Regions from separate parts of the Shewanella sp. BF02_Schw genome, predicted to be linked through region 2. Evidence: predicted binding sites of a transcription regulator. Region 2 holds the regulator's gene; the other holds the start of a gene.
The links. The regulator MetJ, encoded in region 2, represses methionine synthesis genes. The targets are predictions, from matches to a motif close to TAGACGTCTAGACGTCTA.
Positions count from the first base shown of each region.

Region 1: a site for MetJ is predicted at 3,029-3,046, ahead of metE (5-methyltetrahydropteroyltriglutamate--homocysteine S-methyltransferase). Genes of this name have one in related genera too.

Region 1 covers NZ_JABKAW020000002.1:291,241-307,002, reverse strand. The annotation lists gene HNW13_RS09785 (TonB-dependent receptor) at 1-1,210, shown strand, start outside; gene HNW13_RS09780 (HDOD domain-containing protein) at 1,331-2,071, shown strand; gene HNW13_RS09775 (LysR family transcriptional regulator) at 2,054-2,956, opposite strand; gene metE (5-methyltetrahydropteroyltriglutamate--homocysteine S-methyltransferase) at 3,111-5,402, shown strand; gene HNW13_RS09765 (dodecin) at 5,753-5,965, shown strand; gene queG (tRNA epoxyqueuosine(34) reductase QueG) at 5,978-7,207, opposite strand; gene HNW13_RS09755 (GGDEF domain-containing protein) at 7,248-9,131, opposite strand; gene HNW13_RS09750 (DUF3069 domain-containing protein) at 9,555-9,989, shown strand; gene HNW13_RS09745 (NAD-dependent malic enzyme) at 10,146-11,834, opposite strand; gene HNW13_RS09740 (DUF1456 family protein) at 12,119-12,583, opposite strand; gene HNW13_RS09735 (divalent metal cation transporter) at 12,970-14,235, opposite strand; gene HNW13_RS09730 (PH domain-containing protein) at 14,248-14,787, opposite strand; gene HNW13_RS09725 (TonB-dependent receptor) at 15,011-15,762, shown strand, end outside.
Region 2 covers NZ_JABKAW020000004.1:383,273-399,034, forward strand. The annotation lists gene HNW13_RS17005 (tetrathionate reductase family octaheme c-type cytochrome) at 1-1,291, opposite strand, end outside; gene HNW13_RS17010 (DUF3373 domain-containing protein) at 1,354-3,066, opposite strand; gene HNW13_RS17015 (cytochrome c) at 3,215-3,544, opposite strand; gene HNW13_RS17020 (sulfite exporter TauE/SafE family protein) at 3,909-4,649, opposite strand; gene metJ (met regulon transcriptional regulator MetJ) at 4,725-5,039, opposite strand; gene metB (cystathionine gamma-synthase) at 5,248-6,417, shown strand; gene HNW13_RS17035 (bifunctional aspartate kinase/homoserine dehydrogenase II) at 6,549-8,942, shown strand; gene HNW13_RS17040 (hypothetical protein) at 9,110-9,316, shown strand; gene HNW13_RS17045 (DUF1097 domain-containing protein) at 9,616-10,107, opposite strand; gene metF (methylenetetrahydrofolate reductase) at 10,647-11,531, shown strand; gene HNW13_RS17055 (c-type cytochrome) at 11,746-12,333, shown strand; gene HNW13_RS17060 (c-type cytochrome) at 12,344-13,462, shown strand; gene HNW13_RS17065 (cysteine-rich CWC family protein) at 13,642-13,944, shown strand; gene HNW13_RS17070 (cupin domain-containing protein) at 13,987-14,352, shown strand; gene HNW13_RS17075 (SRPBCC family protein) at 14,581-15,114, shown strand; gene HNW13_RS17080 (sodium:alanine symporter family protein) at 15,319-15,762, shown strand, end outside.

The DNA.
Region 1 (15,762 bases), on a different contig from region 2:
GGCGCAGTACGAAGCAGATCCTCGCCAAGTAGCATCATTTTCTGAAGGTGAATTCTCTCATGAAATAACCACAGCATTGCGCAGCGGTTATCAATACCAGCTGAATAATATTTGGGCCTTAGGTGCTGATTTAACCTACTCGGATACATCAACCACGAGTCTGTTATTTGGTGGAGCAGGGCGTATTGAGCGCGACTTATTAAGTTTCTCACCTAAAGCTACTGCTAACTATCATTTAGAACATGGTGATTTAAATTTTGTTGCCGGTATTGATGTGAGTAAAGGTGAAGCTGATTTCGATACACTGTATACGCAACGAAATAATGAACAAACACAAAAGAGCGCTTATGTGCAAGCATCGGTACCGATAACGCCGACGTTATCTTATGTTGTTGGTGGTCGTTATTCTGAAGTGACTGACGATTTATATGACCAATTACTTTATCCGAACCGTATTGAAATCGATAATGACGCCCATGCGTTGGAGTTAGGGTTAAATTATCGCCCAAGCAGTGAACATCGTTTTTATGTCCGTGCAAATGATAACTTCCGTTTTGCCAAAGTCGATGAACAAGCTTACACCCCGCTTGATGTACAAGGTTTAAATCCACAAACAGGCCGTTCTTACGAAGCAGGTTGGGACTTTACCACTACAACTCAAACATTAAAAATCAATGCTTATCAACTTGAGTTAGAAGATGAGATTGTTTACGAAGGCGGTCGTACAGATGGGCCTTATGGGGGGGGGGCTAACGTAAACGCCGATGAATCTCGCCGCTTTGGTGTGAGCACTGCTTATGATGTGCAGTTATCAAATGACTGGCTGCTAGGTGCTTCGTACGACTATATTGATGCAGAGTTCACTCAAGGTGAGAACGACGGTAAAGCGTTATCCTGGGTGGCAAAACATTCAGGTAAAGCCTTCGTAAGCTATGATTTTGCTGATAATTGGCAAGCGTTTGTTGAAGGCGTTTACACTGGTGAGCGATACATGGAAGGCGACAACAGCAATACCGGTGATAAGTTAGACAGTTACGTGCTAACAAACCTTGCGCTTAACTATACCTATTCAGGTTGGAATGGTAGCTTACGTGTAGATAACTTGCTTGATGAAGATTATGTTGGCACTGGTTATTACTCGGCTTATGGCAGTGGTTATTATTCTGGTACTGGTCGCTCAATTAGACTGACTGCGGGTTATCGTTTCTAGATTATCTTTTTTTAGCGGATAACCTTTCGAAAGCCAGTAAACTATTACTGGCTTTCGTTTTAATATATCGTTAAATTAATGAATAAAGTGATTTATTCTAAGAAAAGGTAATTGATGAATATGACTAATCTTGAGCAACAAGTCCTTACTCAAGTTCAAGCTATTATTGGCAATGAAGAGCAAGTCATTGGTCGTCGTGGCATATTAATTCCATTAAAAAAATCTCTGATTAACGAAGCAGATATTCGAGTCGTTATCGATATCATTTCAGCGGATCCTGCTTTGGCAGCACATTTATTGTTACGCAGTAATACCGCGCAAACAGCAGGTGTCATATCAACAAAAAGCCGTAGTGTAAAAGATGCCTTAATCCGTTTGGGCCAAGTGAACATTTATCGCTACGCGTTTTCGTTTTACCTTAAAGAAAGGCTTGATGAACTTTCTGAGCCTTACAAAAAACTGGTTCAAGGCTATTGGGCATTAAATGAAACCATTGCGGTGGATTGCATACAACTGTTACGTGAAGACAACGATATTGGTGTAGGCACTAAAATCGATGCGGATGAAATGCAAACATTAGCGTTGTTTAGTGTGTTTGGGCAGGTGATTGCGTTAACCGCTTTTGCTTATTTAAATGCTGAGTTATCTCGACCAGTATCGTTAAAAGTATTGAAGTCGCTTATTGATAAACAACAACAGCAGTTATCGCTCGAAGCATTTGCGTCATTAGGGCTAGATGATGATTTACGCGAAGAATTTTTGATTGCACATAACTTACGCCAAACACAAAACCCTGATTCTCCAGGACTTGTGCTTCGACGCGTACTGTCTAAACGAGGTTTATTAATCAACCCGTTGTAGATTTATGCCTTCACTTGCTACCAGTTCGAGCCACTTTTGGATTAAATTTGCATTAGTGGCATCGCGACGATAGGCCCCAAACAAAGGACGTTTTAGTCCTTCTGCTCCTAATTTTACCGCAGTAAGGCTTAGCCCCTGACTCTCTCGGATAGACCAAGTTGGTAGGGTTGCTACGCCATCATTACAGGCTACTCTTTGTAACAGCATAGAGGTTAAATCGCATTGCTTTTGCTCGCCAGGTTCAATACCCGCGGGCTCTAAAAAGTGTTTGTATATGTCTAAACGCGCTAAAGGCACGGGGTAACTAATTAAGGTTTGCTTTGCCAATTGCGCTGGCGTGACAAACGCTTGTGCCGCTAATGCGTGATCACTAGCAACGACTAACTTTACTTCAAAATCAAATAGATGCTGATATGCGACGCTATGTCCTGGCACAGGATCAGATGTTAGCACTATATCTAAACTCCCTGTCTCCAACGCATTGAGTGAATCAAATAAATGACGGCTCGAAATGTCAATTTGAGCTGCTGGCGCATGCTGTTTAAATTGCTCAATAACGGGCATTAACCAACGAAAACAACTGTGGCATTCAATGCCGAGCTTAAGCTGTTGGCTTTCACCTTCTAAACCGCGTTTAAGATCTGACTCGGTTGCAATCACTTTCGGTAAGATTTCTTCCGCTAAATTCAGCAGACGTGAACCTTCGTGAGTAAACGTTAACGGTTTACTTTTACGAACAAAAATAGTTGAGTTAATTCGTGTCTCTAACTCTTTTATTTGATGAGAAAGCGCCGACTGGGTTACAAACCGTTTTTTAGCTGCACCCGCTAAACTGCCACTTTCCTTTAACGCCATCAAGGTGCGAAGGTGTCTAAGCTCTATCATTTTCTCTCCACATGAATCTTGCTCAACTAGCTGATGAAATCAATTCGATTGCTTGACAGCAGAGTAACACAATAAACTTCTAGACGTCCAGACGCCTATGTAGCTTTTCTACATAAATGGCTATAAATTTTTGCTCAACGAAAAGGAAAGCAGTATGAAAATTTCAAGTTTAGGATTTCCCCGCATAGGACGTCAGCGTGAATTGAAGTTTGTTTTAGAACGTTATTGGCGCGGTGAAGCAACATTAACGGAGCTGAAAAACGTTGCCAGTGAATTAAAACGCACTCATTGGCAGTGGCAAGCAGATGCGGGTGTTGAATTACTGCCAGTAGGGGATTTTGCTTATTATGACCAGGTGCTAACCCTGAGCGCGACCTTAAATGTGATCCCCGATCGTCATCGGGCCACTCAAGCTGATGGCAGCCCAGCTGCTGTCGATATTGATACCTTATTTCGCGTGGCTCGTGGCCGTTCGCAAAGCGGCCAACATGCGTGTGCGGCAGAAATGACCAAGTTTTTTAATACTAACTACCATTACCAAGTGCCAGAACTAAGCGCTGATCAAACATTTGAGATTGCCTTCGAACAATTGTTTGATGAAGTCACAGAAGCACAGCAATTAGGTCATCAAGCAAAACCTGTGCTGCTCGGTCCGGTGACGTATTTATACTTATCTAAAAGCCTTTCTGAGTTTAATAAGTTGACGTTGTTACCGCAGTTATTAGTTGCCTATCAACAAATTTTGTCTCGTTTTGCTGCCCAAGGTGTGAGTTGGGTACAGCTTGATGAACCGGTATTAGCGGCAGACTTAACCGATGAGTGGCAGCAAGCCATTAGCCACAGTTATCAAACGTTAGCGCAACAAAAGCCAACATCATTAAAGGTTTTACTCGCCAGTTATTACGGTTCTATTGCCCATCATCAAGCATTGGTGAGTGCATTACCGGTTGAGGGGCTACATCTTGATTTAGTCACTGCGCCAGAACAGCTTGATGTGTTTGTTAATGCTTTAGGCGTTCAGCAGGTACTTTCTGTTGGGGTGGTTAATGGCCGTAATGTGTGGGCTGCTGATGTTGATGTGATTGCACAGAAGGTAACCGAGTTAGCGACCACGTTAGGCGATTGTTTATGGATTGCACCTTCATGTTCATTGTTGCATTGTCCTGTGGATGTCGAGGTTGAAAGCCAATTAATTACGCCATTACTTGGCCAATTAGCTTTTGCGAAACAAAAATTATTTGAACTTAACGAAATTCATCAATTAATCGTTGAGCAAGGTTCAGCAACTAGCCGAGCGATTATTGATCGTTGCCAGCAACGCCGCTTGGCAAAAGCTGCCGCAGCTAATCAACAGGTTGTAGAACGTGTGTCGCAGCTAACCGCTGATGATTTTGAACGTAACAGTCCATTTGCCCGCCGTATCATTGCCCAACAACAAAAGTTAGCGCTGCCATTATTACCCACAACCACCATAGGTTCATTTCCGCAAACGCCAGCTATTCGGGGGTTACGCAGTCGCTGGCGTAAAGGCGAAATCAATGACAATGATTACCGTTCACAGCTTGAGCAAGTCACTCAAGACACCATTTCTCGTCAACTTAAATTGGGTATCGACGTGCTAGTTCACGGCGAAGCTGAGCGTAATGACATGGTGGAGTATTTTGGTGAACAATTAGAGGGCGTTGGGTTTACTCAATTTGGTTGGGTGCAAAGTTATGGTTCTCGTTGCGTTAAGCCGCCGTTAATTTATGGCGATGTGTCTCGCCCCAAACCAATGACGGTCGACTGGGCTATCTATGCGCAAAGCTTAACCGACAAGCCCGTTAAGGGCATGCTAACGGGTCCGGTGACCATTTTACATTGGTCGTTCGCTCGTGAAGATATTCCACGTAAAGATATTGCTAACCAACTTGCATTAGCAGTACGTGACGAAGTGGTCGATTTAGAAAGTGCAGGTATTGGCATTATTCAAATTGATGAACCTGCATTTCGTGAAGGTTTACCGATTAAACAAAGCCAATGGGCAGATTATTTAACCTGGGCGGTGGATGCGTTTAAGTTATCGGCAGCAGGTGTTGAAGATGCAACTCAAATACATACGCACATGTGTTACAGCGAGTTCAATGACACCATTAATGCCATAGCGGCGATGGATGCTGATGTTATCACCATTGAGACGTCACGTTCACGTATGGAGCTACTGAGCGCCTTTGAAGACTTTCATTATCCTAATGAAATTGGTCCCGGTGTGTATGACATTCATTCGCCAAATATTCCAACCGTTGATGAAATGGTCGACTTAATAACTAAAGCGTCGCAAAAAGTGCCGGTGAAACAGTTATGGGTTAATCCTGATTGTGGTTTAAAAACCCGTACCTGGGATGAAGTTGAGCCCGCGCTGCGGAATATGATTGAAGCGACTAAAGTGCTTCGACGTCGGTTCTAATTGGGATGAACTCGTTATAGATAACATTGATTCAAATGAAAATAATTTATCAATATTAGCTGGCAGACATGGCGAAGCCAAATGTAGACTTGGCAATTGTATGTAGTTGTATGTAGTTGTATGAAGTTGTATGAAGTTGTATGAAGTTGTATGAAGTTGTATGAAGTTGAATTTGGTTGTTCTCTGTTGAGATTAGTTGAAAAAATCTTATCTTAGGGAAAAACGGTGTGAGCACCCCCCGGATTCAACGGCTTACCATTATCTGTTTATTATTCAACGATACTGCGGTGAATAGCGCTATTGTTTACTACACTGAAACTAAAGATGTGCAGTTAACAATAGGAGCAATTATGAGTCACACTTATAAAGTCATTGAACTCGTGGGATCATCACCAATAAGTTCAGATGAGGCGGTCAAAAATGCGATTGCAGAAGCCAATAAAAGTTTACTACATTTGCGTTGGTTTCAAGTTATCGAAACTCGTGGTCACTTAGAAGAAGGCCTAATTGCTCATTGGCAAGTGACTATTAAAGTGGGTTTTACCTTAGACTCTAATGGCTAATGCTTATTTTGTTTATGCGTCTCTTGGTAAACCCTTTTGTATTGATCTGATCACTCGTTGAGTTTTACGTGAAAGCGCCGACTGTGGCGCTTTTTGTATTTGTTGAACTAATGCCCATTCAATATGCTCAAGTACCATATCATCCACTTCTTCACTGTGTTTACGTTGCTCTAACGCATTAATAATGGCCGGATTAGCAGGGGCATTACCTAATGCAATCGCGATATTACGTAACCAACGTTTATGACCAATTCGTCGAATCGCACTGCCTTCTGTTTGGCTGAGAAAATAAGGTTCAGACCAAGCAAATAGAGTCAGTAAATCGGGTTGAATAAGCGCACTGCGAGTATGAAAATCAGTTTCTTTTGTCAGTGGTGCTTTAGCATTGACTGGGCACACTAGCTGGCAGTCATCACAGCCATAAATACGATTGCCTATAAGCGGGCGAAACTCTTCTGGGATAGCGCCCTGTAATTCAATGGTCAAGTAAGAAATACAGCGTCTTGCATCGACAACATAGGGCTCGACAATCGCATCAGTTGGGCATGACTTTATGCAGGCTACGCAAGTGTTGCAGCCTTCTTCAATCGGGATATCTAACGGTAACGGTAAGTTAATGAGTAACTCGCCAAGAAAAAACCAGCTGCCTGCATCTGGGTGTAAAATTAACGAGTGTTTGCCTGTCCAGCCTAGTCCGGCTTTATCGGCTAATGGACGTTCTAAAATAGGTGCAGAATCCACAAAAGGTCTAAAATCAGTCGTATCAAAGTCGAGCTGTTGGCAATACTGGTTAATTTTATCGCCGAGCTTTTTAAGCCGTTGTCGGATGAGTTTATGGTAATCACGTCCACCTGCATAACGAGAGATATAACCAAGATTTGGGTCGGTTAAATTACTGGCAAAGCCAGCGTCAGGCGGTAAATAGTCCATCCGAGCACAAATCACTCTAATGGTTCCGGGATGTAACTCAGCGGGTCTAGCACGCATCATTCCGTGATTAGCCATGTAAGCCATCTCACCGTGATAACCTTTATCTAACCAGTCTTGTAATGCTGCCTCATGCTGAGTTAAGTCGACATCAGCAACACCAATATGAGCAAAGCCAAGTTCTTTACCCCAAAGCTTGATTTGCCTATTGAGCACATCAAGTTGAACCGCGGTCAATGGACAGGGCTCAGTTGTTAGATCGGTTCCTAGATCAGGAGTAGGATTTGGAGTTAATGCTGCGGTCGTTGTTGTCATAACACTATCATTGAGTAAACACGCTAAAATTATACGCGTTTTACTCAGCTTTGACACAATTTCGACCAGCAGCTTTGGCAGAATAGAGCGCTTTGTCCGCTTTTAGTAACAATGGTGACAAGTCTTCTTCATTACTATAGCTGGCAACCCCGGCACTGACGGTTTGATGTAAGTTCGGCGCAATCTGAGTCCAGTCATAATCAGCAATGGTCTCAATTAACCGATTAGCGATTTCAATGGCTTTAGTTTTGTCGATATTAGGCAGTAAAATCAAAAATTCTTCACCGCCAACACGTCCAACAACATCGGTATCACGCATCATGCTTGTGCTAATTGACGCTAGTTTTACCAGTACTTTATCTCCCATGTCGTGGCCTAATGTATCATTTACTATTTTAAAATGATCAGCATCAAAAGAGATAATGGAAAACGGCTTGCCTGATAGTTTGGATGATTTTAAGAAGTAATGCCCCTGAGAATAGGTGTCACGTCTATTGGCCAATTTAGTCAGCTCATCGGTTAGGGCTAAACGCCTAAAGAGTTGTTTTCGAATGACTTGTTTATAAGCAAACATTGATACGATAATTAAAATAATCGCAACTAAGATAATAATGATGATTTGCATGCTTTCGTTACGCTGTAAAATTTGTAACTGTTGCTCTTTATCTTTGTCGCGTTGTATTAACCATTCGTTTTCGGTTTGAATTTTGTTGGTATTAAAGCGCGCTTGCATTTCTGAGTTGCGATCAGACATATTCTGCTTATCAAGAGCCATATGCATTTTGATAAATTTTTGCAAAGTTTTTAATGCATTTGCAATATCACCTTTAGCTTGGTAGATATCGCTTTTGAGATAGATGTTTTCACTTTCACCGCGTTGATTGCCACCACGGTTAAAATCAATAGATGCAAGCTGACTATATTCAAGTGCCTTATCTAATTCATTTGTCGCTAAATATGCTTGTGCTAGGTATAACATTAATGAACTATGCGGCCCATCATGACTGACTGGGATTTCTTTTTCTGCTTCCTTTAACAGCACTAATGCTTCATCTATTTTATCTAGTTTAATCAGATTTCCTGCAACATTAGTTTTGGCATCTGCAATCGCAACGTTATCTTTTTGGGTTTTCCAGAAGGTGAGCGACTGCTTAAATCGAGCTGTAGACTCATCGATACGTCCAAGCTCTAAAAGTGAAAATGCGATCTGATTATTGATGTTATCAGCTTCTATTTGTTGATTGGCCTTAAGGTAAACTTGTTCTAGTTTTATTTGGTATTTAAGAGCGGTTTCAGCATCACCAAAACGCCGATAACTTGCAGCAAGTTCACTCAAGTTATCATTTGCCCAATAAGTTAAATTAAGATTTTCATACAATTGTTGCGATGTAATTAAATCTTCTAATGCAGATGAATAGTTGCCTTGATAGGACAGCATTGCCCCTCGAATGCTGCGACCGTCAGCGATAAGTCGAGGATCTTCAAGTTCGTATGCATTATTTATTGCATTAGAAAGATCGTCCAGAGCTTCGTCTAATTGCCCTGAAAACTGTTTGTAATAGCCCAAACATAATAATAAATCGGTATGAATTGCGGATGGATAGGGTTCTGAATATATCAGCAGTTGCTGCTCTGCATATTTAATGGCGTTGGTAAGTTCACTCTCTGTAGTAGAAGGCTGGTTCCAGCAGTTTAAACGGACATAGAGTTTTTGACGGATTTCATCGTCAGAGGCAATGATCCGCTTATATTCGTTGAGTAGCTTTTCGCCAGCGATCTGATCAATATAATCAGCTAAATCTATTTTTTTATAGATAGCATCAGCTTTGTCGTTGTCGTAATAAGCGGCAAAAACTGGAGTAGGTAAAAAATATATTGCGATAAAAATGGCAATAAAAAAGTGAAAATTTAGTGATTTATTCAAAATAATAAGCTGCTTTTTTATTTATAGTTTTTTGTTGGCAACAATAATCATTGTGTAGGCGTAGTTATAGCACTTTTATATACATCTTTACTATCGATGAGCAATTATTGTGCACAATAGGTGTTTTATCAAGGATAAATTGATGTGACCTGCAGATTAAAGTCCATATTTAGAGACTGATCTGCTCATTAAGTTAATATATCGACGGAGTATTACTTTAAAAACTGATAATACAAACAGTAAAAAATCATGTCATAATTGGATTAGCTTGTTTTCATTTACATGAGTAAAAGACATATCACTGCATAGATATGGCATTAAGAGTGCGTTTGTTCTGGCCTAATTTCAATAAATAATTTGATTATTATGCCATCAAACATTCTGATGCCAATCCATGTGTAGAATGTTAATTGAGAGATAACCATGACCAAAGTTGACCCGCAGTATCAAGAAGTAGCAAAACAAATTTCGTATAACGTAGCAAACAAAGTACTGCCGATGGACAAGTTACCTGAAACATTACTTGAGGCCTATGAAGGCTTGTTTAGCGAACTTATTGAAGATAAAGCCAATACATTTACTCATGCTTGGGATGCATTACCTGCGAGTGCGCAAAAGTTAATGACCAAAGCAGAGTTTCATGGCTTTTATATTGCCAATGCGTGGATGCAGTTAAGCCGTGTTGCGCAAGAAATTGCTGATAGTGCTGACTCTGAAGAAGAGATGAATAATAACGAATATGATGGTGTCTTCGGACGCTTAGCTGAGCAGTCGTTGAAAGAGTGTTTACGTAAGCTTAAAAAAGCGCGCACCGACCGCCCATTGTTGAATAGTTTTAAGCTAGTGATGTCGGCATAAATTTACTGTTATTACAGACATAAAAAATCCCAACTTAGGTTGGGATTTTTTTATGGTTAAAAAGCGCATAACCTTTTCAATCAATGAGTTTCACTATCACACTAATGACAATCAGCGCTTTACAATTCTAAAGCGCTGAGTCGTACTTAATCATTGTTAGAATGAGGTACGTTTGTAACGACGATATTCAGGTTCCCAGAAGTTAGCCTCAATCGATTGTTGCAGTAACTCATCGGTACAAGGTAATGCTAAACCTTGATCAATGGCAGCTTTAGCAACAGCAAAAGCAATATATTTACTGACAGCTTGAATATCTTCTAGACGAGGTAATAGCGAGCCAACACCCTCTTTGCCTAATGGCGAACACTCCGCTAAAGCACGACTTGAAGCCATTAACATTTCATCCGATACACGCCTTGCACCACAAGATAATACGCCTAAGCCAATACCTGGGAAGATAAAGCTATTATTACATTGTGCTATCTCAAAGGTTTCGCCATTGACGACCACAGGTTCAAATGGGCTACCCGTTGCCACGAGTGCTTGGCCAGATGTCCAATTAAGAATGTCCTTCGGGGTCGCTTCTACACGGCTCGTTGGATTCGATAATGGAAATACAATAGGGCGTTTACAATGGCTGTGCATTGCTCTAATGATTTCTTCAGTAAATAACCCTGGAGAGCCTGATACTCCAATAAGTACTGTTGGTTTGGCATTGTTAACCACATCAAGTAACGAAATATTGTCACTGTAATTGTCCCATGCTTCTATCGTGGCACAGGGTTGCGCTAGCTTCTGTTGGAATGGAAGTAGATTAGGCATGTTATCGAGTAATAAGCCCCAACGATCGACCATAAACACTTGTGAGCGAGCTTGTTGATCGCTAATGCCCTCAGACACCATTGTCGCCACAATCGCTTCGGCAATACCACAACCAGCGCTACCCGCACCCAAGAAGGTAATACGTTGTTCGCTAAGTTTACTGTTAGCGGCTTTACAAGCTGCCAGTAGTGAGCCTACCGTAACGGCTGCAGTGCCTTGAATATCATCATTGAAACTGCAATATTGATCTTTATATCGTTCAAGTAATGGCATGGCATTTTTTTGTGCAAAATCTTCGAACTGAATTAAGGCATCTGGCCAGCGACGGCTGACTGCTTGCATAAACTCTTCAACAAATTCAGCATATTCATCACCGCCAATACGCTGATGACGCCAGCCCATATACATAGGGTCTTCAAGAAGTTGTGGGTTATCAGTACCAACATCTAAGGTCACCGCAAGACAATACGCCGGGCTTATGCCGCCACAACTGGTGTATAGCGATAATTTACCAATTGGGATCCCCATACCGCCTATGCCTTGGTCGCCTAAACCGAGAATACGTTCTCCGTCCGTCACCACGATGACTTTGACTTTATGGCGGGTTGAGTTATTTAAAATATCATCAATGCGATCTTTGTTAGGATACGAAATAAATAAACCGCGGTTACGACGATAGTTTTTTGAGAAACGTTCACAGGCTAAACCAACCGTAGGCGTGTAGATAATTGGCATCATTTCACTGATGTTATTACGCACTAAACGATAAAATAAGGTTTCGTTAGTATCTTGAATGTTGCGCAAATAAATGTGCTTATCGAGATCATTGGTGAAGTTTTTAAACTGTGCGTAAGCACGAGCGGCTTGCTCATCAATGGTTTCAATGACCCAAGGAATGAGGCCTTCGAGGTTGAAATAAATTCGTTCTTCTTCACTAAATGCACTGCCTTTATTAAGCAGGGGTGATTCAAGAATCGCTGGGCCGGCAAAAGGAAGATAGAGGGGGCGTTTGTTATCGTCCATGGGGAACCTTAATGTGTGAGATCCAGTTAGATCGTTATTAGAATTGGGCTGGTTTTTTGTGCTTGTAGATTATCACGTCTGATCTTTTTTGTGGTCTGTTAAGTGAGTAAAATCACATAATTGTTAGGTACTTTTACTCACCTCTCACTATTGTGTCATTGCTATGTGAACAATCGCATGGTGTAAATGCAAAATGATTATTGTTTAAATGTAAATCTCACAAACAAAAATGCGCAGCCTAAGCTACGCATTTATAAAGCATTATCTCAACAACTTGGTAGGTTTTACTTACCGCGATGTTTGATTGATAAACCTTTAACGAAGTTTCTTAATACTTGGTCGCCACAAGGCTTATAGTTTTTATGATCAGGGTTACGGAATAGCGCGCCTAGCTCAGATTTAGTCATTGAAAAATCTGCTAAGGCTAATGTGGCAATAATATCTTCTTCACGCATTTCAAGCGCTACGCGTAATTTTTTGAACATAAGGTTGTTAGTCAATTGCTTTAAGGGCGCAGGTACTTCAGCTCCTGGCTTTAATCCACGATTTTGAATGATCAAACCATCTAAGAATTGACACATTAATGTGTCATTACACGCTTGATAACCTTCTTCTTCCTCTTTTTTCAACAGCGCAATAATTTGCTCTGAAGACATGTCTACTTTGGCTTGGCTGAAAATGTTAATCATTTTGGCATTTGAATAGTCAAACACAAAGCGAATACGGCGAAGAATATCATTGTTAATCATAAGGTTCTCTGGCGCGGCTGCGCATAAATGGTTTAGGTCAATTGACGAAACACTAGTATAACGGGTAATCATTGATTAGTCAGATTAATCCTGCTTGAGCTGCAATCGATTTCTAACACTGCTAGTGCCGCTTCGCTGCTAGGGCGACCTTCGGTCTGCTAGTATCGCTTCGCTGCTAGGGCGGCCTTCGGTCTGCTAGTGCCGCTTCGCTGCTAGGGCGACCTTCGGTCTGCTGGTATCGCTTCGCTGCTAGGGCGACCTTTGGTCTGCTAGTATCGCTTCGCTGCTAGGGCGAGCTTCGGCCTGCTAGTGTCGCTTCGCTGTTAGGCTGTTGATTTTATAGGATCTAGCCGCGTAGCGTCCTAGCCTCTAGGCTTTTAGTGAGATTATTTTGTGAGATACCAATAAATAAACAAAATAGCGAAGCTAACTAAATACAATAAACCAATCCAAGACAATCCAACCATCACCCGGCCATAACGATGTTTTTTAGCCAAGGTGTCACTGGTCATTAAACGGAAGTTAAGCCAAGCAAAAATAACGGTAGTCATAAAGGCAAGGATCATCACAAATTCAAGCAGCGGTAATAAGGCACCTTTAAAGAATAAAATGAGTAATAAACCCAGCGCGCTGATCCCGAGCATCACCTGGGTTAAATAACTGCGTGTGGACGTGTTGTTAGACAGTAATCGCCAGCCCATATCAAGTGTGCGGCTATAACCATCAATTACCGTCACTGTGGTGCTAAAAATACATAAAAACGCGACTATCCCAATGAGATAGCGGCTTTCATTGCCCATAACTTGGCTATAGAGGGTGATCAATTGCGACGCAAATACCGCGCCAGAGTCAGAAAAACGCTCGCCACTGCCGTGCATCACTAATGCGCCTAACGCTAAAAATACAATCGCCAGTAATGCCGTGGTGACATAGCCTAGATTAAAATCAAAAATAGCCTGCTTGGCGGTTACCGTTTGAGTTTTACGTTTTTCTATTAACCATAATGAGTTCCATGTACTGACCTCTATCGGAGCAGGCATCCAACCCATCATCGCCACTAAAAAACCGACATACGCCCATTGCCAAGGAGATTCGCCAACCACTGGAGTGCCAAATCCGCTATGACGATTAAAAGCCAATGCCACGGCGACTAAGGTGGTTAACGTAAGAGCCAACATGATAATTTTGGTCATTTTATCAAGTAGTTTGTAGTGGCCGAAAATTAATAATGCTAATGAGCTGACCAATACAATTAGCGCTAATACATCAATCGATAGCGGAATAAATTGGGTTAGCATGGCCGCCGTTAACATACATACCCCCGCCGTATTGGCAATGGCGGCAATAACATTAAGCCCCGTAAACAGCATCAAATACCCGCGGCCTTGCTTTTGATAACCGTGCAATAAACTCTCATCAGTTGCTGCTGTGTAGCGAGCGCCAGCGGCGAAGAAAGGATACTTAACGATATTGACTAATAAAATGAGCCACGCCAGTTGCCAACCAAATTCGGCACCCGCTCGAGTTGAGGCGACTAAGTGAGAAGCGCCGATCGCGGCGGCGGCCATTAAGATCCCAGGTCCTGTGGCTTTAAAAAGTGTGTTAACACGAGATACCCACGGTAAGGCTGATGCAGTTTGTTGATTAAGCATGTTAAAAAAGACCTAGTTTGATTGTTTAGCGGTTAATGATTGTTCAATACGCAAAAGAGTAGCGTTCATTTGTTGTAGATTGTCGAGGATTAATGCATCGGTATTGGAGCGGGCCGATGTGTGGTCTTTCCGTTCAGTGAGTTGTGTTTTTTGTGCCAGTACTTGTGCTCTAAAATCGACTACATTTATGACGCCCGTTAAGTTAATTAACGCCCCAGCACCAGATTGCCCGGCGGTTTCTACGGTAAGTTTATGTATGCCAAACATGCGCATGATGGGGCCTTGGATAAGCGCCATATCGGTGATTTTATCCAATGGAACGGTATTTTCTGTTCGAGTAAACAACCCTTTGCGGACGATGAGTTTTTGCTCGGTTAATTCAGCACTCATGTTATTGATGTAACGCTTTGTCGCCAGTAATCCTAGGGGAAACCATAATAATAACAATGGAATACCAACAACACTTAGGCAAAAGACTAAGCCGCCAGACAATAACCAGTACAGACCTAGGTTTACATGAAAGTGGGCACTAACTAGCGTTTTGTCACTCATCTGACCTCCATATCAAAATCATTTAAATTCACTTTTTTTAAGTATTTATTCTTGTTTAAGTAGCTGGTTACATTTACATTACGGGCTTGTGTTGACTTTGTTAAGAAATGACTTAACTTAGTTGCGTAAGTATAAATCCGCACGAGTTGCGCGTCGTTATAGCTTTAACGGCAGTGTGCAACAGTCAAGGATGTAAAACAATAAATTAACGTTAAGGATGATCATGAAAAAAACTAACCTACTGCGTAGTGCTTGCGCTATCGCTATATCGCTGTCCCTTGCCCCTATCGCATTCGTTTCTCAAGCAGCCGAAGCCGGTGCTGAATCAAAAGTTGAACGAATTGAAGTGACCGGTTCTCGTATCAAACGAACTGATATTGAAGGACCTTCGCCAGTACAATCGTTAAATAAAGACGATATCGCCAATATGGGTTTCGATAACCTACAACAATTGCTTGAGCGTATGCCTGCAAACGGTTCTGGTGCATTTTCTACTCGTGGAAACAGCCAAGACTCTACCGCTAACGGTGGTGCATCAATCAGTTTACGTGGCTTAGGGCCAGATGCCACTTTGGTACTTATCAATGGTCGCCGAGTGGGATCGAGTGCCTTTGCTGAAGGGATTTCGAATTCATTTGTTGATATCAACAATATCCCAGTATCAGCGATTGAGCGCATTGATATTCTTAAAGACGGTGCTTCAGCCATTTATGGTTCTGATGCTATCGCTGGTGTGGTTAACATCATATTAAGAAAAGATATCGAAGGGCTTGAAATTAACCTAGGTTATGGTGATGACAGCGGTACGGGTTATGACGAAACCACAGCCAGCTTAGTGTGGGGCGTAAAAGCCGACAAAGGCAGTGCGTCAATTATTCTTGATTACTTTACCAATGGCACGTTGTCAGCAAGCGATATGGGTCGTTTTGGCACCGCTAACCAATCACCTTACGGCGGTGAAGATTACCGTTCATC
Region 2 (15,762 bases):
TACACTGTAGTGCCTTGTCTTTTGGTGACACCATGTGGTTGATGCGCCACCACATCTCAGTTTCAACAAAACCATGCTGGCCACTGTATTTAAGTCCTTTCTCTATCATGGTTGGGTTAGCTTCCATGCCTAATTTGGCTGCTAAGTCCCAATCAAACTTATCCCAGTAGCCACCTTCACCGTACGTTTTAGGGGTTATTAGAATATTGAGTTTAGTATCATAGATTTGCTTACCCGTGTGCACTTTAAATGGGTAGATTTTAGCTTTAGGGTCGCGAATATCACCTAATGGATAAGCTAATTTAACCGTTTTAGTTGGGTCCATTTTATCGCCAGCCATATACGCATCGGCGCGGCCATTAAACCAGGCATATTGTGGTTTAACGTCTTTTTGCCAAATAAAGCTGCCTTTCTTTTTCATAAAGGTGTGCTTGCCGTATTGGTCTGTTGTTTCAGGAAGATCTTGACCTGCTTTTGACCAATCCCAACGCATTTTGGTGGGTTCATTTTTAGCAAATGATGGTATGTGACAAGTCTGACACGCTACAGTTGCTGTGTGTGTATTGAGCTTTTTATTTTTGTGAGGCGCAGCATCATGGCAATTTACACAACCAATTTTGTTTTCACCACCAGGTGATACGCCCATCGAGTTACCGGTAATTTGATGATTTTCAGTAACGTGACAAGTTTGACACTGGAAGTCATTGCCATCGGTATCCATGTGAACATCGGTCGCTTTGTCTGGATAAGACATTGATGAATCTAAATCGCCGTGTTTAACCGCATCACCGCCGCCACCGTAAAAGTGGCAACTGCCGCAATTGTCACGCACGGGTGCACCTACATTTTGGGCAACATTGGCTAAATTGACTCTAGCTAAGGCCTCGCCTGCGCCCGCAGGATCTTTAATGTAAGTTCCCGTGGTGTCGTGACAAACTAAGCAATCGACTTTGGTCATGTCTTTAAAGTCGAATGTAGAATCTTTCCAACCATAACCTGCATGACAACTGGTACAACGCGGTTCGTTACCCGATATCGATACACAAAAGTTGTTAATACTGTTTTTTTTACCACGCATCACTGTGCGGTCAGGTAGTTTTTGCTCTAACTCCCAAGTCCAATGTGAAGATTTCATAAACTCTTCAGCATGTTCTTTATGGCAGGTTAAGCATTGTGTCGTCACTTCAGGGCCATTAGCAAAAGGCCCTTTCAGCGCCTCTTTGTGGTTAAAGGCAGCCTGTGCGCTACTGCTTAATAACAGTAATACAGCCAGTGCTGATAATAGTTTCATGATATTTGTCCTTACCCCTGAGCTTGTGCTCAGGGGGGCCAAGTTAGAAGGTTAAGTTAGCGTTAGAAGTTAACGGTCAGTGAGGCATTGACGTCATAGGCGGTGTCAACAACGGGCAACATTGAGTACGCGCTACCGGCAATCACATCGTCAACCTTCATCGGTGCACCTACTGGTGAGCCACTTCCGGTATATTCATAGTCGTAATACAAACCGGCTAACTTGATAAACATTTTTGGATTAATATCAAAGATATAATAAGCTTCGGCAACGTGGCCACGAGTGGCTAACTTACTGCCGATTGGGTCGTCTTGTGCTTGGGTGAAGGGACTCCAGTATTTAGAACCGTAGTTATATTCCAAACCGAATTTGCCGTATGGTGCAGGAATTTGCATGCCCACATAAATGCCGTAACCATCTTTGGTGTCGCTATCAACGGTTTCTTTTGGCACCATAATGATTTCAGTACCAGTGCTGTTCAACTCTGCTTCAAATACTGCATCGCTTAACATGCCACCGAACAAACCAGCATTGCCGTTAGGTTCAGCACGAGTCCATCCTAATGAGGCAAACATTTTCAGGTCGTCATCGGTTTCATAGGCATAACCTAGGCCACCTAAGTACATATCACCAATGACACCGCTTGGTTGTACGCGGGTGACGAAGTTAAAGTTGTCGAATTTTTGCATGTCTTGATACATGGTTGGGGCAAAGATACCCGCCAGTTGAGTAGGGAATGCCATGGTGCCCGTAAAGCCATCATTGACATCTTTAGCACCGAATAAAGTGAACTGTAAGAAATGGTTACCGTCATTAATCACGTCGATATTAAACCCGCCGAGGTGGGTATCTTTAGTGATGATGTCACCAAACAATTCGCCATTGCCGTACTGTGATTCAAAGCCTTGGCCATAGCAAAAACGCACTGTTTGGCCTTCAATACCGGTGATATCACCCAAGTTGTAACCTAAGGTAAGACCATCGAAGTTGAAATTGACTAAGTGACCTGATGGCGTGCCGCCTCTGAGTTCATTTTCACGATAATGATTTGGTGGACCGTACGTTGAAGGACGACGTCCAATTGAAAGGTAAGTGCCACTGCCGTTAATGTCTTTCCAATTAAAATAGGCGCGCTCTACTTTTAACTCATCACCACTGGTGCTACCGCTACTGGTGCCATCCATGGTGAATGAGTTCCATGAGTCGAATACTTTAACCCCAGCAGAGTCTCCCCAGCTCTTAAACATGGTTAAACGTCCTGCAAAGCTGACGTTATCCCACACTTTAGCATCAATATTTAGGCGTAAGCGCGTGGTGTAAAATATATCGTTATCAATGTCCTGTTGGGTTTTTTGGCCCAACAGCATTGGCATAACGCCTTGAAGCATACCGCTTTGAAACGCGCTGGCTAAATCAGGGTTTGCCATCATCATTTGGCCTAACGGTGAGGTAGCGCTATTTGGATCGCCAAATACTCCTGACATGGCTTTAGCGCCAAAGTCAGAAAAGTTAACGTTCATGGCTGGGTTCCAAGTGACGTTTTGATAATGTAATGAATGTGCTTTGGTTCTAAAATCACCCGTAATGGCTATTCTGTCTAAGGCTGTGTGACGCTCGGTTTTGTCAACTCGTGAATTTAAGTAATCAAGATCTTCATTAATCGTAGCGAGTTGTTGTTTAAGATCGGCAATCTTTTGTGCATCGGTATCTGCTGCTAGGCTTGCGCCGCTCATAAAGAGCGCGTTAGCCACTAATATTGAGATGAGAGTTCTCATGGTCTTTCTCCCCTTTATTTGCCAAATAACAAGGTCAATTTGGCAAATTTTTTGTGTCAGGATCCCTGAGGCTAAGCCTCACAGTTTTTTCGTTTGGTTTATTGGCTGATGTTTCGTTTAGAACGAAAAGATACTCAGCATTGATGATTTAGCCGCAAGTAGCTGGTTGGTCTGAATCGGCGGCGTGGTCATATAAAAACTGTTGAATATCTTTTATGTCTTTTTCTGATAAGGCTTCAAAAACGGCAGGTTTAGCTTTGTGCTTATCACGAGTAAAGAAACGATCCCATTGGCTCATGGTTTTGGTCATTGGGGTTAATTCAGGACCTTCACTGTTAGCGCTGTGGCAGGCTTTACATTCTTTTTTGTACAGGTGCTTACCTTTTTTAGGATTACCACCATCTGCGGCCATCACTTGGGTGCCAAGTGATAATGCCATAGCAACTGCGATACCAACTTTAATGTAAGTGTTCATCATTTTGTCCTCTGTCGGGCTTATTAGGGTTGTGCATTAACAGCATTTAATTATTTCTTTGCTGTAAACAATGTTACCTAAAAGTGAGTAGTGTTAATTTGAAGTAGATCATATCCATGAGAAAAATCTAATTGAAAAAAAGTTAATTGAAAGAAATCTAATGAACTAGTGTGATGTGGATCTATTGCGCCAAGATGAGGATTTTGCTAGAGGAGATAAAAGTGGTTTTTTTGATACTTATTGATGGCGTTTTTAGGTGAGAAATAGACTGCTTGATAAATAGAAGGGGAAGATTTTAATCATTATTAGCGAACAAGCCCATTGATGGCTGGTTTTGTTTACAGGTACAGAATAGCTGATTAGCTGATTAGCTCATTAACGTGTTGGTCGACATAATCACTAACACAGTGGCACTAATACTACATAACACTAAGGTGACTATGCGGGTTTTATCTTTATCAACGCGGCCAATTAATCTACCTGAGACAAGATAACCAGCAACGACTGAAGGCAATAATAGCAGTGATAGCCATAAATGCTTCACTTCAACTAAGCCGACGATGGTTAGAATAGCTAAGGCAATTAATGAGCTAAACACGAAAAAGGCAGATAATGCCGCTCTAAACTGACCTGGGTCTTGGCCTGCAAGCAAAATGGCCATTGGTGGACCACCGATAGCAGCGATATTGCCAAATATGCCTGAAAATACCCCAGCGATAAATAAACTGAGGCGATTAATAGGGGCGGTAAAGCGAAAGATGCTAAGAATAACAGCAATAAACACAATGCCTGCAATCACTAAGCCTAGTATGGCTTGTGGGGCAAACAGCAATAATCCAGCGCCTAAAAACCCCCCAGGGATCCGCCCGAGTAAGGCATATTGCAAACCATTAAATTGTAGATGACCGCGTTCTCTAAATAAGGTCATTGCAGAAATGGCAAAGCCCATAACAATAATAGGAACAGGAACTAATTGAGGATTAACAATATACAGCAGCGGGCTAGCAACAACGGCTAACCCAAAGCCAATTAAGCTTTGGGTTAGCGCGCCAAAAAACACGATAATCGATGCCAGTATCAAGGTCGTTGGATCGATAAATGACATCATAAGTTCTCTTTAAAAACATGACGACTTCTTATTAGGGTCGTTTCAAAGTCTGTGAGGTATTGACTAATCAGTGAATTATTCGAGCTCTTCCCACTCGATACCCATATCATCCATTAACTTTTTCGCTTCACTTGGAATGCTATCAGGCTGATCTTTTGATAGATCACCGTCATAAGGTAATGGTTGACCTGTGTACGCATGCAAAAATGCTTCGCATAGCAGTTCACTGTTAGTTGCATGGCGCAGATTATTTATCTGGCGACGCGTCCGCTCATCCGTCAGTACTTTTAATACTTTTAAAGGGATAGAAACCGTAATTTTTTTTACTTGTTCATTTTTTTTGCCGTGCTCGGCATATGGGCTGATATATTCGCCATTCCACTCAGTCATTAACTTACCCTTAACGATAAATACGCTGCAGATTTTAAACCGTTACAATCTCTAGTCAAATTATTGCTACTATTTAATCCCGATTGCAAATAGATTTCTTGATGTTTAGACGTCTAAACGTCTATTTAAGTTGACGGATGGGGATCTCTTAGGTAAATTTGGACGTCTAGACATCTCTTTGTGTGTTTGTGAAATTTTAGGAGTTACCATGACTAAGCATCAAAACGCCACATTGGCCGTTCGCCAAGGTATTGAAACAGACACACAACATGGTGCTATCGTGCCACCGATTTATTTATCGACCAATTATTCATTCGATGGCCACAATAATCCGCGCGAGTTTGATTACAGTCGTTCGGGTAATCCTACTCGATGTATTTTAGGTGACGCACTCGCCAAACTCGAGCAAGGTGCTACCGGCGTGGTGACATGTACCGGCATGGCGGCGATTACATTGGTGACTAGCTTACTTGGCCCAGAGGATTTATTGGTTGTGCCGCACGATTGTTATGGTGGCAGTTACCGCTTATTTACTAACTTGGCCAAAAAAGGCCAATTTAAGTTATTGGTTGTTGATCAAACTGATGCGCAAGCGCTGAGCAAAGCGATAGCTCAAAAACCGAAAATGGTGTGGTTAGAAACGCCATCGAATCCTTTATTGCGGGTGGTAGACATTAATGCCATTAGTATCGCTTGCCATGACGTTGGCGCGCTAGTGACAGTCGATAACACCTTTTTATCACCAATATTACAGCAGCCATTATTATTAGGTGCAGACATTGTGATTCACTCAACCACCAAATACATCAATGGTCATAGCGATGTGGTCGGTGGGGCTGTAGTGGCTAAAGATCCTCAAGTGGGTGAGTTGTTACATTGGTGGTCAAATACTCTTGGGCTTACGGGGTCAGCATTTGACAGTTATTTAACCCTCCGAGGCTTACGTACTTTAGCGGTACGAATTCGTGAGCATCAACGTAATGCACAAAAGATTGTTGAGTTACTCAGCGCCAGTGATGTGGTGGCCAAGGTGTATTATCCGGGTTTAAAAGACCATCCAGGTCACGAAATTGCGGCAAAACAACAACAAGGCTTTGGCGCTATGTTAAGTTTTGAGTTAATCGGCGGCGAAGCGGAAGTGGTGGCATTTTTAAAGGCGCTGTCGTTGTTTAGTGTTGCCGAAAGTTTAGGCGGAGTGGAAAGTTTAGTCGCCGTTCCGGCCACTATGACCCATAGAGCAATGGACCCACAAGCAAGGCAAGAGGCTGGTATTAAAGAGACTTTATTGAGACTATCTGTCGGTATTGAAGATGCAGATGACCTCTTGGCCGATATTCAAGCAGGCCTAGCAGCTGTTGCCGCGATAAAATCAGCTTAATTCGAGTTTAAGTTAGCTGTGGTTTCGACCAAATTGGGTAAAATAGCAAAACATGCACTTGCAACACTATTGGTTTCAAAATAGAAGTCTAGCAGTCGCAACAAAAGTCGTAGTTGTTTAAGGAGTCAGTAATGACGCGAAGTCATTTACATAAGTTTGGTGGTTCAAGTTTAGCGGATGCAGATTGCTATCGCCGTGTTGCACATATTCTACTTACGCATGGTCAGAGTGATGATTTAGTTGTGGTATCCGCCGCCGGAAAAACGACTAACTTCTTATACAAATTATTGAGCCTGCGTGACAGCGGTCAGTTGTGGCAAGAAGAGCTGCAAATTCTGATCAGTTACCAGCAGACGTTAATTGAACAATTATTATCAAACGAGCAAGCGCGTGATTTACGCGAACGTTTGTCTACCGACAAATCTCAGTTAGTCAGCTTATTATCTTTAGAGCAACGTAACGATTACCAATTAAACCAAGTGGTGAGTTTTGGTGAACGTTGGTCGGCGCGCTTAATGGCCGCTTTGTTACGAGAAATGGGCGTAGCTGCGACTCATGTCGATGCGTGCTCTATTTTGGTAGCCGATGAAGGCGCCGTACCCAATATTTTAGTGGCTGAGTCTCGTGACAAGGTACAGGCCTTATTAGCCTTGCACCCGCAAGAGCGTTTAGTGATCACCGGCTTTATATGCGCTAACCGCCACGGCGATACCTTATTGCTGGGTCGCAATGGTTCTGATTTTAGTGCCACCTTAATTGCCAGCTTAGCTGACATTGAGCGTGTGACCATTTGGACCGACGTTGAAGGGGTATTTAACGCCGACCCGAATAAAATTAATGATGCTAAATTACTCAAGAGTATGTCACTCGCAGAAGCGGATCGCTTAGCGCGCCTGGGCTCTCCTGTACTGCATTCTCGTACCTTACAGCCACTGTTTAATACTAAAGTGAGTTTAGCGGTACGCTCAAGCTATGCTTCGCACACCGACTTCACCTTAATTGCGCCACTGAGTTCATCTGCGAGTGCGCCAGTCGTGACTAACTTAAATGAAGTGGTGTTGTTTAGTTTTAAAATGAACGCAGACATTGAACCATTGTTGGCCATTTTGGATAAAGCTGGTATCACGCCGTTAGCTTATTGGTCGCTAGCACAACATAAGTTTGAGTTGGCGTTAACGCTTGAAAGCCAAAAACAAGTGCAAGCTTTGCTCACTCAATACAGCAGCGAATTGTTGATTGAAGAGTTGAGTGCCCAAACTGACTTAGGCCTAGTGGCATTAGTCAGTGCCGATGCTCATCACTTTAGACGCAGTTTTGCCCGACTACTCAGCCGTGATGCCAAACCGATTTATCAAGATGCATTAAGTTTGGTCACCTTAGTCCCGCAAGCTCAAGTGAGTTTATTGACCCAAAAAGTACATCGTCGTTGTGCTGGACCAAGAATGCGTATTGGAGTGTTATTGCTGGGAGTGGGTAACATTGGTGAGGCGTGGATTGATTTGTTTAAACGCGCCAGTCCAGCATTAGATCATGAACTCGAAGCCTCTGTTGAGCTCGTTGGTTTAGTCGGTTCGAAAAAAGCGTTAATTTCTAACGACGGAATTAACCTTGAACAATGGCAACAAGATTATCAACAGCAAGGTATTGAATGGGATTATGATCAACTGTTTGATCAATTAGCGCAGTTATCATGCGATGAAATTGTCGCCTTAGATATCAGTGCGAGTGCTGCCTTAACCTTACAATATCCCGAGCTATTTGCCCGTGGTATTCATGTGGTAAGTGCCAATAAATTAGCCGGCTCAGGGCCATTGCTATTTTATCGTGAATTAAAGCAGCAGCTGAGTAATCGCCGCTTATTTTGGCGTTATAACGCCAGTTGTGGCGCAGGTTTACCTATTCAACATGCGTTAAATGACTTACGTAATAGTGGTGACACTATTGAAGCCGTGGGTGGTATTTTCTCGGGCACGTTATGTTGGTTGTTCGAAAATTATGATGGCAGTAAGCCGTTCTCAGAATTAGTACTGCATGCTCGCAGTTTAGGCATTACTGAACCGGATCCTCGTGATGACTTATCTGGCCGCGATATGCAACGTAAGTTGTTAATCTTGGCTCGCGAGATAGGTTTAGCGGTAGAGCTAGACGATATTAGTCTTAACTCATTAGTGCCTCAAGCTTTAGCAGAGTTGTCACTAGAAGATTTTTTAACACGCATCAGTGAGTTAGACGATGATTTGTTGCAGCAGTATGTCGCTGCAGCTGAACAGAACAAGGTGCTACGTTATGTGGCTTCGCTGGATAAAGTCGAAGGTAAGTTACAGGCTGAAGTGGGTTTGCAGTGGGTTGATAATAATCATCCTTATGCGAATTTAACCCCAGGGGATAATGTGTTTGTTATTCGCAGTGCGTTTTATCAAGGTAATCCATTGATTATTCGCGGCCCAGGGGCAGGGCGTGAGGTGACTGCTGCGGCTGTGCAGTCGGATTTGGTGCATATTTGCAAAGACTTGTTGCAAGAGTAGTTTTGTTAAAAAAGACCATTATTAATGGTCTTTTTTTATGTCATCTCGGGAATGTTTATGAGCTGAAATTCAGCTCTTTTCTTTATTTGCCGCAAACCGCTCAACGCATAAATACTAAAATGTTAGATGACAAGTGTTCACATCTTGAAATGGAGTTCAAAATAATTATGAAAATCAAAGTATTTACTAAAGTGTTAAAACCTAAACTAAGCTTTTGGATGAAACCGATAGAACAAGCTGATTGTGGTTTACAAGACGAAATTAATTTATGGTTATCCACACAAACATCTATAGAAATCACCGAAATTAAACAAACTCAAAGCGGTGGGTCATTTATGCCAGCGACGTTAAATATTACCATTTGGTATCAGTAATCTAATGAGATTGTTCCATGTAAGCTTAATCATCTCCTCGACATAAACGAACAATAGATAATAAAAATGAATAGGTAGCATAAAGCTGCGTCCTTATTCTAAGTGCTGAAAAAGCTCAATAATAGAAGGGCTTAGACTTTTTATTATATGAATATCCGATTGAGAGTTCGACCAATTTGAAGTGATGTTTATGGATACTATTTTTGCGAGTATTTAAAGATTGGCCCAGTCTTTAGTTATCTTTATTTATTCTCAGGTAACGAATACTCTTAAGGCGACACAATCTAAGTCGCCTGTGCTTAGGCTTCTTCTACTGCGTCATCTTTTAATGATTCAGCTGTTTTATCGGTTAACGTTATTAATAGGCCTGTGAGTAGGCTCATGCTGTAACCGAGTACGGCGCCGATAATAAGTGGTGGAATGATAGCGGCTAGATCAGCATTTAAGGCAAAAGTGATGCAACAACCGATAAAGGTGCCGGGAATAAAGGCGAAGTTTTTATTACTGGCTTGTAAGCACATAAATGCGGTGACAATGCCTGTTAATGCATAGCTGATCATTGGCGAACCTAGAACACCGCTGCCTGCAATAATTAACCAGCCCCAGAATACACCGGAAAGATTGGTCATCATCGCCATCATCATGCCTTTAGCGCCAGTTTCCGTTTGAGCGAAAAAGGTACTGCAGCCCAGAAAGCCGACCCATGTCACGAGATGAAATACATCAGCAAGACCAGCCCAAACAGCTGCTAATAAACCAGCAGAAATTGCAATTTGCCAACGATGCGCCATGGTTGCCTCACAAAAGATTAAAATTAGAACGGTGAGTTCTAAATTTAGCACAATAAACTAAATTTAGGCAGTTAGGTTTTACAAAAGTCGATCCAGTTCGCAAATAAAAGCAACTGCTAATAAAACCAAACGTTATGCAACTCGATAATTGTCAGAGAGTCATCATGTCTATCGCACATTAACATCAGATATAGTCACTAATGCTATTAACTTTGTTAGAACCTAAGTGTTAGCGCACTTTTTAAAAAATAATTTGAACATTATCAAATGACACAGTCTGCAGGCTGATGAAAAAAAAGCCTGCAGATAGATGAACAAACGGCTGTTTTCAGCCGTTTTATATTGTCTATGATTTAGGCCTAGCGTTAATGTGATTATTACAAATTGCTTATTGATGGTTTTTTAGCTTGACTTAGTATGCAGTTAAACTAGTATATGGACATATAGACGTCCAAACGGCCAAATGATTTAGGTTAAGTTAATCATTTAAGCTGATTGGTATAGACTCCTAAGTGTTACAGAAGTTAAAGGAATACATTATGGCTTTTCATCATGCACAACATGCCCAGTCGTTAAATCAGAGCTTGTCTGAGCTGAATGATATTAATGTGTCTTTTGAGTTTTTTCCGCCATCAACGCCAGCAATGGAAGAGATTTTGTGGAATTCTATTCGTCGTTTAGAACCATTGAACCCTAAATTTGTATCAGTAACATACGGTGCCAATTCAGGTGTACGTGATCGTACTCATAGCGTGATTGAACGTATCCAGAAAGAAACCAATCTACTCGCTGCGCCGCATTTAACCTTGGTTGATGCTAGTGATGAAGAATTGGTTGAGCTGGCAAAGCATTATTGGAATTCTGGTATTAGAGACATCGTGGCATTGCGCGGTGATTTACCTGACGGTAGCCCAAAACCAACTCGCTTTGCCAATGACTTAGTGCGTTTACTGCGCTCAGTGGCCGACTTTGATATTTCGGTAGCAGCGTATCCTGAAGTGCATCCTGATGCGCGTAATGCGCAGGCTGATTTAATTAACTTAAAGAAAAAGATTGATGCGGGTGCTAACCGCGCCATTACTCAATTTTTCTTTGATGTTGAATCCTACTTACGTTTTCGCGACCGTTGCGTTACAGCTGGTATAGATGTTGAGATTATTCCAGGGATATTACCTGTGACTAACTTTAAACAGACTAAGCGTTTTGCTGGCATGACCAATGTCGCTATTCCACATTGGTTACATCGTCAATTTGAAGGTTTAGATGACGACCCTGCAACACGTCAGTTAGTGGGTGCCAACGTTGCTATTGATATGGTGAAAGTATTGTCCCGTGAAGGTGTTAAAGATTTCCATTTTTATACCCTTAATCGTGCAGAATTAACGTATGCCATTTGCCATACATTAGGCGTGCGTCCAAAGTAGTACAGTGTAACATTCACTCAATTTAAACCCCGTTAATGGTTCCATTAACGGGGTTTTTGTTTAAATATTCGACGTTTGCCGTATTCTTTTTTGAATATATTTAGCCTATGGTGGTAAGACAATAACCAATAACCAATAACCAATAACGAATGACTAAAGAGGTGTGATGATGAAAACATCCTTTTACAAGCTCGCTGCATTGGCTGGCATAACGATGCTAACTGTTATGACCGCAGAAGCTGCAGAAACAACTTCCCCACAACTGCCGGTTCCTGCTGCGGCTCAGCTATGTACTTCTTGCCACGGTGCACAAGGTCAAGGTATCGACATTATTGGCCCTCGTTTAGCAGGCTTATCTGCCGATTACATCAGCAATCAACTTGCGTTATTTCATGCAGGAAAACGTCAAAATCCAACCATGCTAGCAATGGCTGCAACGGTGCAAGGTGACAATATTGCTGTGGTAGCGCAATATTTTAGTCAGCAACCTGTTGCTGACATTCCGCTCCAATTTCGCGGTGACAAGGTTGGTATTAGCGATCCGTTCGAAAAATTAGCCTTTCAAGGTGACTGGTCACGTACCATTCCAGCATGTGTTAGTTGCCATGGTCCATCTGCCGTGGGTGGCGGGCAGTTTCCTCGTTTAGCGGGGCAGCAAGCCAGTTATCTTAAAACCCAATTATTAGCCTGGCAAGAGGGCTCTCGTACAGGCGATGCTGATAACATGATGGGCAATATTGCGCTGAAATTAACGGCTGCCGAAATCGATGGGTTATCTCAGTTTTTTGCCAATATAAAATAAGGACATGGCTATGAAATTATTATCGCTATTGACCATTGGCGCTCTGTTTAGCTTGCCTTTACAGGCCGATGAATTATTGACCGAAGTTCCGGCTAAGCCTACTGCGGTAAAATCGTCAGAGTCTTCGACGACACTACCCGATCGCCAAGCTGCATTACCTGCGCTGGAGAAAAAAGTTGATGCTGTTTATCTTCAACCCGCACCATTAACTGCTATTCCCGAGGGGGATTTTGGTGACAAGGTTCGGTTAGGTTATCAATTGTTTGTTAACACCCAACAGCTACGAGACAAGTACGTTGGCAATGAGCTCAATTGTGTTAACTGCCATATGAATTCAGGACGACAAGCTAATTCGTCGCCTTTATGGGCGGCATACTTTGCTTACCCTGCTTATCGTAAGAAAAACGATAAAGTAAACTCTTTTCAAGAGCGTATACAAGGTTGTTTTACCTATTCAATGAACGGTAAAGCTCCGGCGGCAAACTCTCCTGAACTTGTGGCAATATCGGCCTATTCTTACTGGTTGGGCATGAGCGGATTAATGGATCAATACAAGGTTGCAGGCCCAGTGCCTGAGTTGTCTGATGTGGAGTTGGTTAAAGGCGGTAAACGGGATGATTTCCCAATGCCAGCAGCTATTGCTAAACATTTGGATACTGCAGCGTTAAGCCAGCTTCCTGGGCGCGGCTATCCGAAAACACCTCAACCTGAACTGGCTTATTCTCCTGAACGTGGTCAGGCAGTTTATCAAGCACATTGCCAAGTGTGTCATAGTGAAGATGGCCAAGGACAAGTGATTGCTGGTGTTACTGCATTACCACCATTATGGGGAGCTCAAAGCTATAATTGGGGCGCAGGCATGCATAGGGTAAATACAGCTGCTGACTTTATTTATGAAAATATGCCGTTAGGCAAAAGCGTGCAATTAACGGTTCAGCAAGCTTGGGATGTAGCGGCTTACCTTAATTCGTTTGATCGGCCACAAGATCCTCGTTTTAACGGTGATGTGAGTAAGACTCAAGCCACCTATCATAAGCACCAAGGATATTATGGCCAATCCGTTGCCGGCAAGCCTGTTTTGGGCACGGCTTCGTATCCGGTTTTCCCGCTTAAAAATAATATAAAGTAATCATATTTGCTTAGTCTAAACCATTAATCTTTGTCAGTTATACCCATTAAGTTAACGTTTAATGGGTATTTTTATTGGTTGTTAATTCATTTTCAGAAATGTAATACGCAGAGCGCTTATTGAGCATGATGCTAAATGTCAGTATATTCAGTCATCATCATCACCATATAGGCTGGGCAATGACATTATTTACTTCAGCAGCACAATCGTGCCCACTTTGCCAGCAAGCTAACGGTTGTGCGATGGAGCAAGGATTAGCCATTGATGCATGCTGGTGTGCTAAGCAAACGTTAGACATGCCATTGATTATTGAGCAGTTCAAAGCCGCATCTACTTTGGTTGATTTACCTAATGGCCAATGTGTTTGTCAGTCATGTATGACTAAATTGGCGCAACAATTCAACACAGACCCCGTTGAAACTTATTCACCAGAACCAGAACCAGAACCAGAACCAAAATCTGAATCAGAACTCAAACCATAACTATAACCATAATAATAATGACCATTCATTAGGGGCGTTTCTATGCCAACGAAAGTGATCAATTTCAATGACAAGTTCTCTTTGTTCGACCAGCATTGGTCTCCTCGTGTAATTGCAGAAATGAATGACTATCAATTTAAATTGGTTAAAGTCGAGGGTGAGTTTGTTTGGCATGAACATGCCGATACTGACGAAGTGTTTATTGTAATGGAAGGAACGTTGCAGATCGCTTTTCGCGATCAGGACATTACGCTTCAGGCAGGGGAAATGTTTGTTATTCCTAAGGGGGTTGAGCATAAACCCATGGCGAAAAAAGAATGCAAGATCATGATTATCGAACCTCGAGGTGTCGTCAATACGGGTGAGATAGATAGCGATCGAACTGCGTTAAATGATCAGTGGATATAAAGCAGACCCTTTCTGGTCATTTATGACAGACCTCTGCTCATGCGATCGCATTTTAAGCAATAGCCGCTAGCGTGACGTCAGCAGGATGTTTAATGAGAAGCTGTTGTTAACCCAATGTTAATTTTTATTGTTAGCCTGCTGTTAGTCGGTATACTGAGGAGATTGCGTGTTGGCCATTAAGCCTAAAAGACTGACATATAACGCTATGTATACTAGAGGATAATAATAATGCTTAGAAAAATTCTCGTTGCTGTCGCGACTATTATAGCGATCCCTTTTGTTGTCGCCCTATTTGTTCAAAAAGACTATTCAGTCACTCGTACTATCACCATAGATAAACCGATCTCCGAGGTTTTTGATTACGTTAAACATCTAAAAAACCAAGATAATTTCAGTAAGTGGGCGCAAATGGATCTCGAGATGGTGAAAGCCTACCGCGGTACCGATGCGACAGTAGGCTTTGTGTCTGCTTGGGCAAGTGAAAACCCAGATGTAGGTGTTGGCGAGCAAGAAATTATTGCCATAGATGAAGGTAAACGTATCGATTTTGAATTACGGTTTATTTCACCCTTTGAAGCGACCGAGCCTGCCTATATGAGCACTACAGCCGTTAATGCTAATCAAACTAAAGTTGATTGGGGTTTTAGTGGCCATTTTGCTTATCCAACTAACTTAATGTTTTTGTTTATCGATTTTGAAACCATGATAGGTACTGATTTACAGCAAGGTCTAGAGTCATTGAAAGTGGTACTCGAAAAATAATTTGTATGTGCATGAGCTAATGAATCATCTTGAAGATGATTCATTAGCTCATGCAGTGGCTTGCCATGGTTAACTTAATCGGGGTAATCTAAAAAATGCAATCGTTGCAGTGGAGTTGGGCCACCGTAACCATAATAAAAATAACCAAACATCTAATAATTATAATATTCGACATAAGTCATTACTCATTATGAGGTTTTTTACATGGAAGCAGTCACGCAATTTGTCAGTATGATTAACGGTATAGTATGGGGCGTTCCCATGCTGATTTTGATTTTAGGGGTCGGGCTGTTTCTGTCGATAGGCTTAAAATTTATGCCTATTTTAAAGCTGAATCGAGGTTTTAAATTATTATGGTCGGGTCGTCAGGTTACTGATGAAAGTGAAAAAGGTGATGTCAGTCCGTTTAATGCCCTCATGACTTCATTATCGGCCACCATTGGTACGGGTAACATCGCTGGTGTGGCTACGGCGATTTTTATTGGCGGACCCGGGGCATTATTTTGGATGTGGTGTACGGCGCTCGTGGGTATGGCGACTAAGTTTTCGGAAGCTGTACTGGCGGTAAAATATCGTGAGACAGATGCTAATGGAAACCATGTTGGCGGCCCGATGTATTACATCAAAAATGGTTTAGGCAGTAAATGG